3 regions of the Pseudomonas sp. P39-UII1 genome follow, and region 2 is predicted to be linked to each of the others. Evidence: predicted binding sites of a transcription regulator. Region 2 holds the regulator's gene; each other region holds the start of a gene.
What was found. The regulator FliA, encoded in region 2, starts transcription of late flagellar genes. The targets are predictions, from matches to a motif close to CTAAAGTTTNNNNNNNNNNNGCCGNTAA.
Positions count from the first base shown of each region.

Region 1: ABEH27_RS13610 (methyl-accepting chemotaxis protein) is a predicted target of FliA. The motif match lies at 1,946-1,973, and genes of this name have one in related genera.
Region 3: ABEH27_RS10820 (methyl-accepting chemotaxis protein) is a predicted target of FliA. The motif match lies at 3,032-3,059, and genes of this name have one in related genera.

Region 1 is NZ_JBDFPP010000009.1:23,063-28,818, forward strand. Features, by position in the region: gene ABEH27_RS13590 (twin-arginine translocase TatA/TatE family subunit) at 1-42, shown strand, start outside; gene tatB (Sec-independent protein translocase protein TatB) at 46-429, shown strand; gene tatC (twin-arginine translocase subunit TatC) at 426-1,217, shown strand; gene ABEH27_RS13605 (16S rRNA (uracil(1498)-N(3))-methyltransferase) at 1,214-1,921, shown strand; gene ABEH27_RS13610 (methyl-accepting chemotaxis protein) at 2,025-3,941, shown strand; gene ABEH27_RS13615 (methyl-accepting chemotaxis protein) at 4,094-5,756, shown strand, end outside.
Region 2 is NZ_JBDFPP010000008.1:138,754-144,509, reverse strand. Features, by position in the region: gene ABEH27_RS13150 (chemotaxis protein CheA) at 1-2,209, opposite strand, end outside; gene ABEH27_RS13145 (protein phosphatase CheZ) at 2,222-3,010, opposite strand; gene ABEH27_RS13140 (chemotaxis response regulator CheY) at 3,029-3,403, opposite strand; gene fliA (RNA polymerase sigma factor FliA) at 3,508-4,248, opposite strand; gene fleN (flagellar synthesis regulator FleN) at 4,245-5,078, opposite strand; gene flhF (flagellar biosynthesis protein FlhF) at 5,172-5,756, opposite strand, start outside.
Region 3 is NZ_JBDFPP010000006.1:114,071-119,826, reverse strand. Features, by position in the region: gene ABEH27_RS10840 (hypothetical protein) at 1-90, shown strand, start outside; gene mcpH (methyl-accepting chemotaxis protein McpH) at 181-2,118, opposite strand; gene ABEH27_RS10830 (cell division protein ZapA) at 2,316-2,618, opposite strand; gene ABEH27_RS10825 (hypothetical protein) at 2,615-2,845, opposite strand; gene ABEH27_RS10820 (methyl-accepting chemotaxis protein) at 3,123-4,748, shown strand; gene ABEH27_RS10815 (transposase) at 4,957-5,412, shown strand.

The sequences.
Region 1 (5,756 bases), on a different contig from region 2:
GGCCAGGCCCAGCCGGTCCAAGAGCCGCAGCGGAAAGACTGAGCCATGTTCGGCATCAGCTTCAGCGAGTTGCTGCTCGTCGGCCTGGTAGCGCTGTTGGTGCTCGGCCCTGAACGCCTGCCTGGCGCCGCGCGTACTGCGGGGCTGTGGGTCGGCCGGCTCAAGCGCAGCTTCAACGCCATCAAGATGGAGGTCGAGCGCGAAATCGGCGCCGACGACATCCGCCGTCAGTTGCACAATGAGCACATCCTGCAGATGGAACAGGAAGCCAAGCGCATCCTCAACCCGCTGACGCCGCCAGCCCCGCCGCCAGCCGCTGCGGTTACCGAGCAGCCTGCCGCCACGCCAACGCCAGCGCCGGTAGCACCTGTAGCGCCGGCCACTGCGCCCGAGCAGCCCGAACAGCCTCAACCGCCGCGAGCCCCATGAGCGAAAAACCGCAAGACGACCAGCCCATGCCGCTGGTCTCGCACCTGACCGAACTGCGCACGCGCCTGTTGCGCTGCGTCGCCGCGATCTTCCTGATCTTTGCCGGGCTGTTCTCTTTCGCCCAGCAGATCTACACCCTGGTCTCGGCGCCCCTGCGCGACCACTTGCCAGCCAACGCAACGATGATCGCCACCGATGTGGCCTCGCCGTTCCTGACGCCGTTCAAGCTGACCATGATCGTCTCGCTGTTCCTGGCCATCCCGTTCATCCTGCAGCAGATCTGGGGCTTTATCGCCCCGGGGCTGTACCGCCACGAAAAACGCATCGCCATTCCGCTGCTGGTATCGAGCATCTTCCTGTTTTACGCCGGCATGGCTTTCGCCTACTTCCTGGTGTTCCCGCTGATGTTCAAATTCTTCGCCGCTGCCACACCGGCAGGCGTGGCGATGATGACCGACATCGCCAACTACCTCGATTTCGTCATGACCCTGTTCTTCGCCTTCGGCGTCGCCTTCGAAATACCGGTGGCGGTGGTGCTGCTGGTGTGGATCGGCGTGGTCGATGTGCAATACCTGAAGAAAATCCGCCCCTACGTGATCATCGGCTGCTTCGTGGTCGGCATGATCCTCACCCCGCCAGACATCTTCTCGCAGACCCTGCTCGCCGTGCCCATGTGGCTGCTGTTCGAAATCGGTGTGCTGTGTGGCAGCCTGATCCGCAAGCGCAGCCACCGCGATGATGAAGCGGCGAACGACCACAACGACCAGCCGCCAGCGACCCAACCGTGAACCTGTTGCTTCTTGAAGAGGCCGACTTCGTCTCGGCCGACCGTGTCGTCCTTGCCGATCGGCGCTTTACCCACATGCTGGAAATCCACCGTGTGGCGGTGGGCGACAGCCTGCGCGTGGGCCGTATCAACGGCCTGATGGGCAACGCCACGGTGGTGCGCCTGGAGCAGCACGAAGCCGAACTTGAAGTCGGCTTCAACCAGCCGCCGCCCGCCAAACTGCCGCTGACCCTGGTGCTGGCCGTGCCGCGACCAAAGATGCTGCGCCGGCTGTTCCAGACCGTCGCCACCCTGGGCGTACAGCGGTTGGTGCTGGTCAACAGTTACAAAGTCGAGAAAAGCTTCTGGCAGACGCCCTTTCTAACCCCCGAGAGCATCCGCGAGAACTTGATTCTGGGCCTGGAACAGGCCCGCGACACGGTGCTGCCCGAGGTAATCATCGAGAAACGCTTCAAACCGTTCGTCGAAGACCGCCTGCCCGCCATCGCCGATGGGACCCTCGGCCTGGTCGGCCACCCGGGCCCCTACCCTGCCTGCCCGCGCGCAGTCGAAGGGCCGGTAACGTTGGCGATTGGCCCGGAAGGTGGCTGGATCCCCTACGAAGTCGAACTGCTGGGCAAGGCAGGTCTGGCGCCGGTGCAGCTGGGTGAACGCATTCTGCGCGTGGAAACGGCCGTCACGGCGTTGTTATCGCGAATTTTCTGACAGCCAAGTCAGCATTTTCCACCCATCAAGTTTCCCCGACCTAGGCCGATGCTCTGGCAACACAACAATAATTCCGTGCTGCCACGTTGCCGGGGGGTCGAACATGTACCAAAGGTTTTCCCAATCGCTGGGGAATATAAGCGTCAATCGAAAATTGGGGCTGGGCTTCGGCTTGGTGCTCCTGCTCACCCTGGCCATTACCTTCACGGGCTGGAAGGGCATGGACAGCATCATCGACCGGGGCGACAAGCTGGGCAATATTTCGGTGATCCAGCAATACACCCAGGAACTGCGCATCGCTCGCCAGCATTACCAACGTCAACGCGACGCCGCCACGTTGGGCGAATTGGATCAGGCGCTGGCCAACCTCGATCACCAGGTGCAGCGGATGCTCGGGGAGATCGAACAGCCCGCAGACCGCCAGCGCCTGGAGCAGCAGCGCGAGGCCGTGCGCATCTATCAGCAGGCCCTCACCGACCTGAAGCAGGCCGGTCAGCGCCGTGACACGAGCCGCGCCATGCTGGGCGACACCGCCGACAAGGCGGTCGAGCTGATCGGCCGTGTGCAGCAGCGCCTGCTGCAGGGCGGCGATATCAACCAGTACCAGGCTGCCGTCGAGGTCAATGCCCTGGTTCAGCAGGCGCGCTTCCAGGTGCGTGGCTACACCTACAGCGGTAATGCCGACTTCCAGCAGACCGCGCTTAAGGCGATCGACCAAGCCCTCGCCGAGCTCAAGGCGCTGCCGGGCAAGCTCCCAGCCGACTATGCCGCCAGCCTCGATGACTCCGCCACCGCCTTGGCCGCTTACCGCGATGCGGTACGCCAGTTCGGCGACGCCCAGAATGCCAGCGAGCTGGCCCTGCAGCACATGGCCGATCAGGGCTCGGTGCTGTTGCAAACCAGCCAGGCGATGACCCTTTCGCAAACCGAAGTGCGTGACGCCGGCAGCCACCGGGCCAAAGTCATGCTGGGCGCAGCCACCGCCTTCGCCATGGTGCTGGGCTTGCTCGCCGCATGGGCAATCACCCGGCAGATCATCATCCCGCTGCGCCAGACCCTGGCCGCCGCCGAACGCGTGGCCAACGGCGACCTGCGCCAGGACCTGGTCAGCACCCGCCGCGACGAGCTGGGCCAGTTGCAGGCCAGCATGCAGCGCATGACCCAAGGCCTGCGCGAACTGATCGGCGGCATCGGCGACGGCGTCACCCAGATCGCCAGCGCCGCCGAAGAGCTGTCGGCTGTGACCGAGCAGACCAGCGCCGGGGTCAACAACCAGAAGGTCGAAACCGATCAGGTAGCGACCGCCATGAACGAAATGGCCGCCACCGTGCACGAAGTGGCGCGCAACGCCGAGCAGGCCTCGGAAGCGGCGCTGATGGCCGACCAACAGGCGCGTGAAGGCGATCGCGTGGTCAGCGAGGCCGTTGCGCAGATCGAGCGCCTGGCCAGCGAGGTGGTGAATTCCAGCGAAGCGATGAACCAGCTCAAAGCCGAGAGCGACAAGATTGGCAGCGTGCTCGACGTGATCAAGTCGGTTGCCCAGCAGACCAACTTGCTGGCCCTCAACGCGGCCATCGAAGCGGCCCGCGCCGGCGAGGCTGGCCGTGGCTTTGCCGTGGTGGCCGATGAAGTGCGCAGCCTGGCGCAACGCACGCAGCAGTCCACCGAGGAAATCGAAGAGCTGATTGCCGGCCTGCAAAGCGGCACCCAGCGGGTTGCCAGCGTCATGGACGCCAGCCGCCAGCTCACCGACAGCAGCGTCGAGCTTACCCGCCGTGCGGGCGGCTCGCTGGAAACCATCACCCGTACCGTGTCGTCGATCCAGGCAATGAACCAGCAGATCGCCACGGCAGCCGAGCAGCAAAGCGCCACCGCCGAAGAGATCAACCGCAGCGTGATGAACGTGCGGGATATCTCCGACCAGACCTCGGCGGCCAGTGAAGAGACGGCCAGTTCCAGTGTCGAACTGGCGCGCCTGGGCACGCACCTGCAGGGCCTGGTCGGGCGCTTCCGGCTCTAACGGCACGGCTACTAGTAATGTCCTACGAATCAGGCTGAAATTTCCTACCTGATTCTCAGGTCAAGTCCTACGGGCTCTCCGCCGATGGGCAGGTGTGTCATGCCAGCAAAGTGCTGGCATGGCTCCCCTACTCAACTGGACGGAGACTTGCCATGTTCGGCTACCTCAACCGCAGGCTCGGCAACATCAGTGTCGGCGCCAAGCTCGCCCTGGGCTTCGCCGTGGTCCTGCTGCTTACCCTGGCCACCACCGTCAGCGGCTGGCGCGCCCTGGACGGTGCCATCACCCGCTCGGAACAGCTCAGCGAAATAGGCCGGATCAACGACCTGGTCAAGGATCTGCGCGCCGAGCGCATCACCTACCGGGTGCTGGCCGATGACACCAGCAAGGCGAAGATCGCCAGTATCCTGCAGCAACTGGATGGCATGCTGACGGCGCTGCAGCAACGCAGCAGCGTCGATGAATCGCGCCAGATGCTGAGCCAGAAGCTGCAAGTGCTGCAGCGCCTGCACGACGATTTCAGCGCCCTGCAGCGCGGCGTCGAAAGCCGGCGCACCCTGCGAGCAGCCATGCAGGCGCAGGAACTGAAGCTCAACGAAGTGATCGACGAACTGCAAACCCAAGCCCTGCTGCAGATGCCCGCCGACAGCCAGCAGAACGGCGTACTGGGGCTGATGGACACGCTCAGCCGACATGTCGACGGCGCCAATCAGCAGAGCCTGGTACCGGCGTACACGTTCTCGCCGCTGGGCGATTTCGCCAAAGTGGGCGATACCGCGCTGGACGCCGCCGAAGCCAGCCTCGGCCAACTGCTCAAAAGCATTGGCCCTTTGGGCCTGCCGCGCAGCCTGACGGAGCAGCCAGGCGTGGAGCTGGGCAAATACCGCGCTAGCCTCGATCAATACCGGCGCACCGCGCTGGGTGTGGAGCAACTGCAAGACGACATGGAGCAGAAGGGCAACGAGCTTCGGGCGGTCAGCCTGGAGCTGGGTGAAAGGAAGATCGAACAGCGCGACAGCGAAGCCCTGGCTGCCCGCTCACTGTTGACCAGCGTGGCCTTGCTGGCCCTGGTGGTCGGGGTGCTGGCCGGTTGGCTGATCACTCAGCAGATCACCCAGCCGCTGCGCCAGACGCTGGCCGTGGCGGCGCGCATCGCACGCGGCGACCTCAGCCAGGTGGAGCCCGTGCAGCGTCGTGATGAGATGGGCCAGCTACAGGCCAGCATGCGTGAAATGACCCTCAGCCTGCGCGAGCTGATCGGCGGCATCGACCAGGGTGTCGGTCAGCTGTCACAAGCCGCTACACAACTGGCGGCCAGCAGTGAGGACACCAAGCTACGCATCAACCAACAGCGCGAGGAAACCGACCAGGTAGCCACCGCCATGAACCAGATGAGCGCCACGGTGCAGGAAGTTGCTCAGAATGCCGAGCAGGCGTCGATGGCGGCGAGCAATGCCGACCAGCAGGCGCAGCTGGGCGACCAGGTGGTGGCCGAGGCCATCAACCGTATCGAGCAACTGGCCGGGCAAATGGACCACTGCCTGGCGGCCATGCAGCACCTGGCAGGTGAAAGTCAGCGGATCGGCAGCATTCTCGATGTGATCAAGTCGGTGTCCGAACAAACCAACCTGCTGGCACTGAACGCCGCCATCGAGGCCGCCAGAGCCGGTGAAGCCGGGCGTGGTTTTGCCGTGGTCGCCGATGAAGTCAGAGGGTTGGCGCAGCGCACGCAGCAGTCTACCGAAGAGATCGAACAGCTGATCGAAAGCCTGCACAGCGGCACCGACCAGGTCACCAGCCTGCTCGACAACAGCA
Region 2 (5,756 bases):
TACGCCGCGCCGCGTAACGCTTGAGCATGCTCGGTACGTCGAGGATCAGCGCAATGCGACCGTCACCGGTGATGGTGGCGCCGGACATGCCCGGGGTGCCCTGCAGCATCTTGCCCAGCGGCTTGATCACTACCTCTTCCTGGCCCACCAGCTGGTCGACCACGAAGCCGATACGCTGGGTACCGACCGACAAGATCACCACATGGCCCTCGCGCTGTTCTTCATGCACCTGGCCCTGGACCAGCCAGCGCTTGAGGTAGAACAGCGGCAGCGCCTTGTCGCGCACGATCACCACTTCCTGGCCGTCGACCACGTTGGTGCGCGACAGGTCGAGGTGGAAGATCTCGTTGACGTTGACCAGCGGGAAGGCGAACGCCTGGTTGCCCAGCATCACCATCAGGGTCGGCATGATCGCCAGGGTCAACGGCACCTTGATGACGATCTTCGAACCCTGGCCCTTGGCCGAGAAGATGTTGATCGAGCCGTTGAGCTGGGAAATCTTGGTCTTCACCACGTCCATGCCGACACCACGGCCGGACACGTCGGAAATTTCCGTTTTGGTCGAGAAGCCTGGGGCGAAGATCAGGTTGTAGCAGTCCGACTCGCTCAGGCGCTCGGCGGCGTCCTTGTCCATCAGGCCCTTTTCCACGGCCTTGGCACGCAGGATGTTCGGGTCCATGCCCTTGCCGTCGTCCGAGATCGACAACAGGATGTGATCGCCTTCCTGCTCGGCCGACAGCACCACACGGCCCGTGCGCGCCTTGCCCGAGGCTTCACGCTCGTCAGGCATTTCGATGCCGTGGTCGACCGCGTTGCGCACCAGGTGCACCAGCGGGTCGGCCAGGGCCTCGACCAGGTTTTTGTCCAGGTCGGTTTCTTCGCCGACCAGCTCCAGGTTGATCTCTTTCTTGAGCTGGCGAGCCAGGTCACGAACCAGGCGCGGGAAGCGGCCGAAGACTTTCTTGATCGGCTGCATGCGGGTTTTCATCACCGCGGTCTGCAGGTCGGCAGTGACCACGTCGAGGTTCGACACGGCCTTGGACATGGCCTCGTCGCCGCTGTTCAGGCCCAGGCGCACCAGGCGGTTACGCACCAGCACCAGTTCGCCGACCATGTTCATGATCTCGTCCAGGCGCGCGGTGTCGACGCGTACCGTGGTTTCCGCTTCGCTGACCGCATGCTTCTCGGCCGCCGGTGCCGGGGCACGGGCGGGTGCGGCGGGCTTGGCTGCAGCGGCAGGTGCCGGTTTGGCCACGGGCTGGCTGTGCGGCTTGGCAGCCACGGGGGCAACAACGGCAGCTGGCGCCTCGGCGGCGACGGTGTCGCCGGAGAACTTGCCTTTGCCGTGCAACTGATCGAGCAGCGCTTCGAACTCGTGCTCGCTGATTTCTTCGCTGCTGGCAGCCGCCGGCGCATCGCTTGCCACCGCTGCGCTGGCGGCCGGCAACGCATCGGCCTGGAACGTGCCTTTGCCATGCAGCTGGTCGAGCAGCGACTCGAATTCTTCGTCGGTGATCTCGTCACTTGCCGGGGCGCTGGCAGTGACCACCACCGGCTCGCTGGCGACGACCTCGGGCGAGAACTGGCCTTTGCCATGCAATTGGTCGAGCAGCGATTCGAACTCGGCGTCGGTGATCTCATCGCCGGCGCCGGTCAGGGTTTCGCCCTGCAGCTGCTGTTCGGCAGCGGCGGCTTCGGCCTTGACGGCGTCAAGCGAGTCGAGCAGCTGTTCGAATTCGGTATCGGTAATATCCGCCTCGGCGGCAGGCTCCGCCTGCACAGGTGCAGCCTCCACCACCGGCGCAGCGGCCTGGGCACTGCCCGGCTCAGCGAGCCGCGCCAGGGCTGCCAGCAACTCGGGCGTGGCCGGGGTCACTTCGCTGCGTTCGCGCACCTGGCCGAACATGCTGTTGACCGTGTCCAGTGCTTCGAGCACCACGTCCATCAGTTCAGCGTCAACCCGGCGCTCACCCTTGCGCAGGATGTCGAATACGTTCTCGGCGATATGGCAGCACTCCACCAGCTCGTTGAGCTGGAGGAAGCCGGCGCCCCCTTTTACAGTGTGGAAACCGCGAAAAATGGCATTGAGCAGGTCGGCATCGTCGGGCCGGCTTTCCAGCTCGACCAGTTGCTCGGACAGTTGCTCAAGTATTTCGCCGGCTTCTACCAGGAAATCCTGAAGGATTTCTTCATCGGCGCCGAAGCTCATCAAAGGTGCTCCTTAAAAACCCAGGCTGGACAGCAGATCATCGACATCGTCCTGACCGGACACGACGTCTTCACGCTTATCGGCATGAATCTGCGGACCTTCACCCCGAGCCGGATATTTTTCTTGATCTTTTTCAGCACGCAGCTGTTGGTGGTCATGTTCGATACCGGCAAAACGGTCGACCTGACTGGCCATCAGCACGAGCTTGAGCAGATTGCTTTCGACTTCGGTCACCAGCGCAGTCACGCGCTTGATCACCTGCCCGGTCAGGTCCTGATAGTCCTGGGCGAGCAGAATGTCATTAAGGTGGCCAGCGACCTTGCGGTTACCTTCGGCGCTGTGCGTCAGGAAACTGTCGACGCGTTTGACCAGCTCACGGAATTCCGGCGCGGCGACCTCGCGGCGCATGAAGCGCTGCCAGTCGACGCTCAGGCTCTGCGCCTCAACGGCCAGGTCTCCCAGCACAGGCGTGCTTTCCTCCACCAGGTCCATGGTGCGGTTGGCAGCCCCTTCGGTGAGCTTGACCACATAGGACAAACGCTCGGTGGCGTCGGTAATCTGCGAAACTTCCTCGGCCTGCGGCATGTGCGGGTCGATCTGGAAGCTGACGATCGCGCTGTGCAGCTCGCGGGTCAGCTTGCCGACTTCCTGGTACAGGCCACGGTCGCGGGTCTGGTTGAGCTGATGAATCAGCTGCACCGCCTCGCCGAACCGTCCCCGCTCCAGGCTTTCGACCAACTCCTGGGCATGCTTCTTCAGGGTCGATTCGAACTCCCCCAAAGACGTTTGTGTTGATTCCATGGCGCCCCCTGACCGGACTCAGCCGTTGACGCGTTCGAAGATCTTCTCGATCTTTTCTTTGAGCACCTGAGCGGTGAACGGCTTGACCACGTAACCATTCACCCCGGCCTGGGCCGCTTCGATGATCTGGTCGCGCTTGGCTTCGGCAGTCACCATCAGCACTGGCATGGCCTTCAGGCGCTCGTCCGCGCGCACCTTGCGCAGCAGGTCGATGCCGGACATGCCAGGCATGTTCCAGTCGGTCACCAGGAAGTCGTAATGCCCGGCCTGCAGCATCGGCAGCGCCGTGGTGCCGTCATCGGCTTCGTCGGTATTGGTGAAGCCCAGATCACGCAGCAGGTTCTTGATGATCCGCCGCATCGTCGAAAAGTCGTCAACGATGAGGATTTTCATGTCTTTGTTCAATTAGACCTCCAAGCAGTCTCAAACGCGCTCGGCCCCGAGCGCGCATTCAATCAATTCGGTACAACGTGAAAACGACTGCAACGACCCCGGGCTCAGCGCGCCCGCCATTCCCCCAGGCGGCTGCGCAGGCGCGCGGCGCACTGGCTGTGCAGCTGGCTGACACGCGACTCGCTGACGCCCAGGACCTCACCGATTTCCTTGAGGTTCAGCTCTTCGTCGTAGTACAGCGCCAGGACCAGCCGCTCCCGCTCGGGCAGGTTGGCGATGGCATCGGTCAGGGCAGCCTGGAAGCGCTCGTCTTCCAGGTCGCGCGACGGCTCGACCTGGCCACTGGCGCCGTCCTCGTGCAACCCTTCATGCTCGCCGTCCTGCAACAGGTCGTCGAAACTGAACAGGCGGCTACCCAAGGTATCGTTCAAAATCCCGTAGTAATCATCGAGACTCAACTGGAGTTCGGCAGCAACTTCATGATCTTTAGCGTCGCGGCCGGTTCTGGATTCCACGGCGCGCATCGCGTCGCTGACCATGCGGGTGTTGCGGTGCACCGAACGCGGTGCCCAATCACCCTTGCGCACCTCATCGAGCATCGCCCCGCGGATGCGGATACCGGCGTAGGTCTCGAAGCTGGCGCCCTTGCTGGCGTCGTACTTGTTGGCGACTTCCAGCAAACCGATCATGCCGGCCTGGATCAGGTCTTCGACCTGCACGTTGGCCGGCAAACGCGCCAGCAGGTGATAGGCAATGCGCTTGACCAGCGGGGCGTAGCGTTCGATCAGTTCGTACTGGGCGTCCTTGGACGCCTTGCTGTACATCTTGAAACCGCTCGCACTCATAGCACTGGCCCTGCACTGGTGGGTTGCACCAGGCGCTCGACGAAGAACTCCAGGTGCCCGCGCGGGTTGGCCGGCAATGGCCAGCTATCGACCTTCTGCGCAATCGCCTTGAAGGCCAGCGCGCACTTGGAACGCGGGAACGCCTCATAGACTGCCCGCTGCTTCTGCACCGCCTTGCGCACGCACTCGTCGTACGGCACGGCGCCGACATACTGCAGGGCGACGTCAAGGAAACGGTCGGTGACCTTGGTCAACTTGGCGAACAGGTTGCGCCCTTCCTGCGGGCTTTGCGCCATGTTGGCCAGCACGCGGAAACGGTTCATTCCATAGTCGCGGTTGAGCAGTTTGATCAACGCGTAGGCGTCGGTGATCGAGGTCGGCTCGTCACACACCACCAGCAGCACTTCCTGCGCCGCGCGGACGAAGCTGACCACCGAATCGCCAATGCCTGCCGCGGTGTCGATCACCAGCACATCAAGGTTGTCGCCGACTTCGCTGAATGCCTGGATCAGCCCGGCATGCTGGGCCGGGGCCAGGTGCACCATGCTCTGGGTGCCGGAGGCGGCCGGCACGATGCGCACACCGCCCGGCCCCTGCAACAGCACATCGCGAAGCTCGCAGCGCCCTTCGATGACATCGGCCAGGGTGCGTTTCGGGGTCAGGCCCAGCAACACGTCGACATTGGCCAGGCCCAGGTCAGCGTCCAGCAGCATGACCCGGCGGCCGAGCTCAGCCAGCGCCAGGGACAGGTTCACTGAAACGTTAGTCTTGCCGACGCCACCTTTACCACCGGTTACGGCGATCACCTGTACGGGATGCATGCTACCCATGTTCGTTGTTTACCTTGTCTCGCTTGGACCCAAGCCACACGAGGGGGATTACTGCAGCCCCCTTGGTGTAGGTATTTTGCAAACGCTTCATCATCAACCCGCTCGTCGTGGGTTGTGATAGAGATCAGCGAACATATCGGCCATGGCCTCTTCGCTGGGCTCGTCCTGCAACTGCACATTCACCGCCCGCGTCACCAACTGGTGCGCCCGCGGCAGGTGAAGGTCGTCAGGAATGCGCGGGCCATCGGTGAGATAGGCCACGGGCAGTTCATGACTGATGGCCAGGCTCAGCACATCGCCGAGGCTTGCCGTTTCATCAAGTTTACTCAGGATGCAACCGGCCAGGCCGCAGCGTTTGTAGCTGTGGTAGGCCGCGGTCAGCACCTGTTTCTGGCTGGTGGTGGCCAGCACGAGGTAGTTCTTCGAGGCAATGCCTCGGCTGGCCAGGCTTTCCAGTTGCATGCGCAGGGCCGGGTCGCTGGCCTGAAGGCCTGCGGTATCGATCAGCACCACGCGCTTGCGCAGCAGCGGCTCGAGCGCCTGGGCCAGCGACTGGCCCGGGTCGACATAGGTCACCGGCACATTGAGGATGCGGCCCAGGGTCTTGAGCTGTTCCTGCGCGCCGATGCGGAAGCTGTCCATGCTCACCAGGGCCAGGTTCTGCGGGCCATACTTGAG
Region 3 (5,756 bases), on a different contig from region 2:
GGCAATGAGACCTACAAGGTGACTGGACGCATCGTGGACATCTGGCCAGAGGTTGGTACCTTCTTGATGATTAACGCGGTGCCCGTTTAGTCACGTGAAGCGTTAAAGCATGAAGTTCTTCAACAGGTAGGTCGCCTGACGACCTACCCGTTCCTTGGGCTCTACTTACATCTTTACCCACTAAAGCCTGAACCCATCCATCTGCCGCGCCAGGTCATCAGCCAACCCGCGCAACGCCTGGCACTCCTCGCGGCAGCCCTGCACCTCTGCCGCCGTCTCCCGCGCCAGGTCGGAAATGCCCTGCACCGTGCGGTTGATCTCTTCAGTCACCGCCGACTGCTCTTCGGTCGCCGTGGCCACCTGATGGTTCATGTCGCTGATGTGTTCCACCTGGTCGGTAATCGCGCCCAGCGACGCCCCGGTACGCTGGCTCGATTCCACCCCACTGCCGGTCGCCTGCTGCCCCGCCTGCATCGAGCTCACCGCCGAACCCGCGCCCTGCTTCAGGCGCTGGATCATCTGTTGCACTTCGTCGGTGGACAACTGCGTGCGCCGCGCCAGCGTGCGCACTTCGTCGGCCACCACAGCAAACCCGCGTCCCATTTCCCCTGCCCGCGCAGCCTCGATGGCAGCGTTCAGCGCCAGCAAGTTGGTCTGTTCGGAAATGCTGCGAATAACCGCCAGAACCTCATCGATAGAGGCGACTTCGTCGGCCAACTGGCTGACTGCATCGGCCGCCTTGCCGATGTCGCCCGACATGCCCTCGATGCCCTGAATCGAACGCCGCACCACCTCACGCGCCTGCAGGGCTTCGTCGCGCGCCGCCTGCGAGGCCTGCGCCGCATCACCGGCATTGCGGGCAATGTCCTGCACGGTCAGGCCCATTTCGTGTACGGCAGTGGCAACCATTTCGGTCATTTCCTGCTGCCGCCCGGAGCGCTCGGCCGTGTTGTCCACTACCTGGGTTACCTGCTCAACCGCCCGATGCAGCCGTTCGGAAGTCTGCAACACCTCGCCAATCAGGCTGCGCTGGCTGTCGAGAAAGCGGTTGAAGCCCCGGGCCAGGTCACCCAGTTCGTCCTCGCGCGAATCGTCCAGGCGGTGGCTGAGGTCGCCTGCGCCACTGCCAATCTGCACCAGCGCAGCGGTAACGCGCCGCACAGGCCGCACCAATCCCCGCGCCAGCAGCACCACCAGCAGCAGCGACACCAGTGCCACGGCGCCACCGATCAAGCTGGTCAGCCATACCGCCTGATGCATTTGTGCGTAGATTTCCGACTCCGGCACCTCGGCCACCAGCGTCCAGTTGAGGTCGCGCAGGGGCAGGCCGAGTGCCAGGTAACGTTCGCCGTCACGGCTGAAACGGCTGTTGCGCAGGCCTTCGCCGCCGGTCATCACAGCCTTGGCAGCGTCCGTGCCGAGCTGCTCGGCGAGCTGGCGCTTGCCGCTGAAAGCAGCGTCCGGGTGCACCTGGATCAGGCCATCGTTACGCACCAGGAATACCTTGCCATGCTCGCCAAAGCTGAAGTCGTGAATCAGCTGCGACAGCTCGGTCATGCGCAGGCCCATGCCGGCCACGCCGACCAGCTTGCCGTCCTTTTCCACCCGATAGTCGATGAACAGCGCCAGTTCACCCGTGGCACCGTCGATGTCGATATTGATCAGGCGCTCGGCGCCGCCGTCGATGTAGCCGTAAAACCACTTGTCCTTGGGGTTCTCGCGGCTGAGGGTACGGTCCAGGCCATTCTCGTTGTAGTAATGGCCGGTTTCGGTTGAGACAAACAAGGTGGTGAAGGCATGGTTGCGCTGCTTGGCAGCTTGCAGGTACTCGACAAAGCGTGGCGCTTGGACAGGGTCTTCACCGGCTGCCAGCCAATCACGCAGCAGCGTGTTGCCGGCGATATCCGCCGCCGCCACCAGCGGCTGGCCGAGCATGCGCTCGATATCGTTGCGGATGGCTTCAATGCTGGCCGGCAGCGCCGTGTCGACCAGGTAGCGGTCGGTCAGGCGGTTGAGTGCCACCGTGAAGATAACGACTACTACCAGAATGCTGGCCAGCAGGGCCGCGCCCATGCTCGCGATCAACTGCCACTGGATACTCCGACGCCAGATACGCATGCCCCTGCTCCCCGCCAATTATTGTTTTGGGGGAAGTGTATACACTTACGTATGCAGTTATTCCAGTGATCCAGGACAAGAGTACGGACCCTGTGGGAGCGGGCTTGTCCCGCGAACACGGGCGAAGCCCGTGCCATCCAGCGCGGTGCCTGCGTCGCGGGACAAGCCCACAGGGTATTCACCCAGCTCTCGTGCTTTTACTGTTCGGCCATGGTCCGAACAATTGCGTCCACCGTGGCGTCGATCTGCGCCTGGGTGCGCGCAAGCGTCTGCTGATGCTCCTTCTGCAGCTCAACCTGCTTGGAGCACAGGTTCAGCGCAGCCAGCACCAGCAGCTTGTCACCGATCAGGGTCGGGTACGAACGCTTGGTCTCGGCCAGAGCGGTGTTCAACATCCGCACCGCCTGTGCCAGGGTTTCTTCCTGGCCTTCGGGCGCCTTGATCGAATAGTCGCTGCCAAGGATCGACACGACATTGACCGGCTGCGCGTGCAGGCTCATGCGTTGACGACACCTGCACTGGCGCGCTCAACCAGCGCCTGGATACGCGCGGCGGTGGCGCCGTTCTTTTCTTCCTGCTCCATCAGCGACAGTTGCAGGGTTTCGTTTTCTTCTTTGGCCTGGGCCAGTTCCTGGCCGAGGGTAGTGTTCTGCTCGGTGAGTTGAGCGTTTTTCTGCATCAGGTCGCTGACCAGTTGCTCGATTTGATTCAGGGAAGCTTCCAGCATGGGTATATCTCAGGTTGTTGCAAAGGGCGCACACGATAAAGAAAAGCGCGAGCCATCGCCATTAAATAACGGATTCACAAGGTTTCTTAGCCCGAAGATTGACAGGGTATCCGGCCCCTTGTTCCGGCCTGGGTCAACCGCCGGTCAGGTAAATAGATAGCTGGCTCACCTATTTGCGCGCTCACGCTCAAGACTGGCCGGTCACGACCGATAGCCAGGCAAGTCATATTCTGTCGCACGGACTGCGCCTTCCTCCCTTGCCTGGATTCCTCCCCCCATGTCTCTACGCAACATGAACATCGCCCCGCGCGCATTGCTAGGCTTCGCCTTGATCGGCCTGCTCATGCTCGGCCTTGGTATTTTCTCGCTGATGCAGATGGGCAACATCCGCCAGGCGGGCGTCGCCATCGAGAACATCAGCGTACCCAGCATCAAGACCCTCGATGAGCTGACCTCGCTCAACCTGCGCATGCGCACGCTTTCCTACCGCCTGCTGCTCAACCGCGAGCCGGAAACCCAGCGCGACACCCTCAACCTGCTGGACCAGCGCAACGCCCAGATCGACCGCGCCCGCCAGGCTTACCTGCCGATGATCGGCGCGGCCGACGAACAGGCCGCCTTCGACCAGTACAGCGAACTGCTCAACCAGTACCGCCAGCTGGAGTCGCGCATGCGCACCCTGAGCCAGGCCAACCGCACCGACGAACTGCGTGACCTGCTCAACCGCGACCTGCTGGCCAACTCCGAGCAGATCAACAAGGTCATGGACACCCTGGTGCGGATCAACACCGACCAGACCCGCGCCACCAACGAAACCGCCGCCAGCCAGTACGCCGCGGCCTTCGCCCTGGTGATCGGCCTGCTGATTGCCGCGGCCGTGCTGACCTTCGTCTGCGCGTTGCTGCTGACCCGCAGCATCGTCAAACCCATCGACGAAGCCTTGCAGGCTGCCGAGCAGATTGCCGACGGTGACCTGACCCATACCATCCGCGCCGAAGGCACCGATGAGGCCGCGCGCCTGCTGCGCGCGATGGCGCGCATGCAGGACAAATTGCGCGACACCCTGCAACTGATCGCTGGCTCCGCCACCCAGCTGGCGTCGGCTGCCGAAGAGCTGAACGCCGTTACCGACGAAAGCGCGCGTGGCCTGCAGCAGCAGAACAACGAGATCGAGCAGGCCGCCACAGCGGTTACCGAAATGACCAGCGCCGTCGAAGAAGTGGCGCGTAACGCTGTAAGCACCTCGGAAGCCTCCAGCGAAGCCAGCCGCTCGACCGGCGACGGCCGTGACCTGGTGCTGGAAACCGTAAGTGCCATCGAGCGCATGAGCGGCGATGTGCAATCCACCGCCAAACTGATCACCCACCTGGCCGAACAATCGCGCGACATCGGCAAAGTACTGGATGTGATCCGTGGCCTTGCTGACCAGACCAACCTGCTGGCACTCAACGCCGCGATCGAGGCAGCCCGGGCCGGTGAAGCGGGCCGTGGCTTTGCCGTGGTGGCGGACGAGGTGCGCGCCCTGGCGCACCGCACCCAGCAGTCGACCAGCGAAATCGAGCGGATGATCGGCAGCATCCAGGGCGGTACCGAAGAGGCGGTTGAATCGATGCGCACCAGCACCGAACGCGCCGAGTCGACGCTGAACATCGCCAAAGGTGCCGGCATGGCGCTGGACACCATTGCCGGTGCGGTCGCGCAAATCAACGAACGTAACCTGGTAATCGCCAGCGCGGCGGAAGAGCAGGCCCAAGTGGCGCGGGAGGTTGACCGCAACCTCGTGAACATCAATGACCTGTCGGTGCAGAGCGCGACCGGGGCGCATCAGACCAGCGCGGCGAGCGCTGAATTGTCGCGTCTCGCTGTGGACTTGAATGGGCTGGTGGCTCGCTTCCGCACCTGACATGGATGGGGCCGCTTTGCGGCCCATTCGCGGGGCAAGCCCGCTCCCACAGGTATTCCACTGCCCTCAGGTGCAGTGCAATACCTGTGGGAGCGGGCTTGCCCCGCGAATGGGCCGGCCCTGCCACCCAATATCCAGCAACCATTGCGCACCTCGAACTGACACCAGCTGACCTAGTGTTTCCCTGAGTCTTCAAAGGGAGCAACACATGGACCGTGCCCAATCCCACCTACTGCGCCGTGGCCGCTTGTCTCAGCCTGGCAGGCTCTATTTGCTGACCACCGTCACTCACGAGCGCAAACGCATCTTCACCCACTTCCAGTTAGCCCGCTGCGTGATCCATCAACTGAGGCAAACCGAGCTCGATGGACTTTGCCGATCCCTGGCCTGGGTGGTCATGCCAGACCATGTTCATTGGCTGATCGAATTACGAAGTGGCACGCTGTGCTGCTTGATGCGCAGGTTCAAGTCGCGCAGCAGTCATGCGCTTTATCAACTCGGCATGCCGCGCCGGAAGGTATGGCAACCGGGCTATCAGGACCATGCCTTGCGCCGTGAGGAGAATGTTGTGCACGTGGCCAGGTACATCGTTGCCAATCCCATAAGAGCAGGGTTGGTTCGCCGTGCTAGCGATTATCCGCATTGGGATGCGGTATGGATTTGAGGGCCTCTTCGCGGGGCAAGCCCGCAGGTACTCCACTGCCCTCAGGTTCAGTGCAAAACCTGTGGGAGCGGGCTTGCCCCGCGAATGGGCCGGCAGCCGTAAGACATTTCTGAATTTGAAACCAAATACTTCAAGATTGGGATACTTGGGAATTATCCTACGCGCGCTGCTGAAGTGTCGCTGTTGTCGGGGAAATGCCTCAGGGATAACGTTTTCGGGTCGCTTCGGCGACCGGGCATGAGAACCCGATATTTAGCTAGCAGCACCATTATGGTGGCCGTATGTGGGCGGGCTTTTGCCTGGCCGAGTGTTTGCTAGCTTCTATCGGCTTTCTCACACCTGCA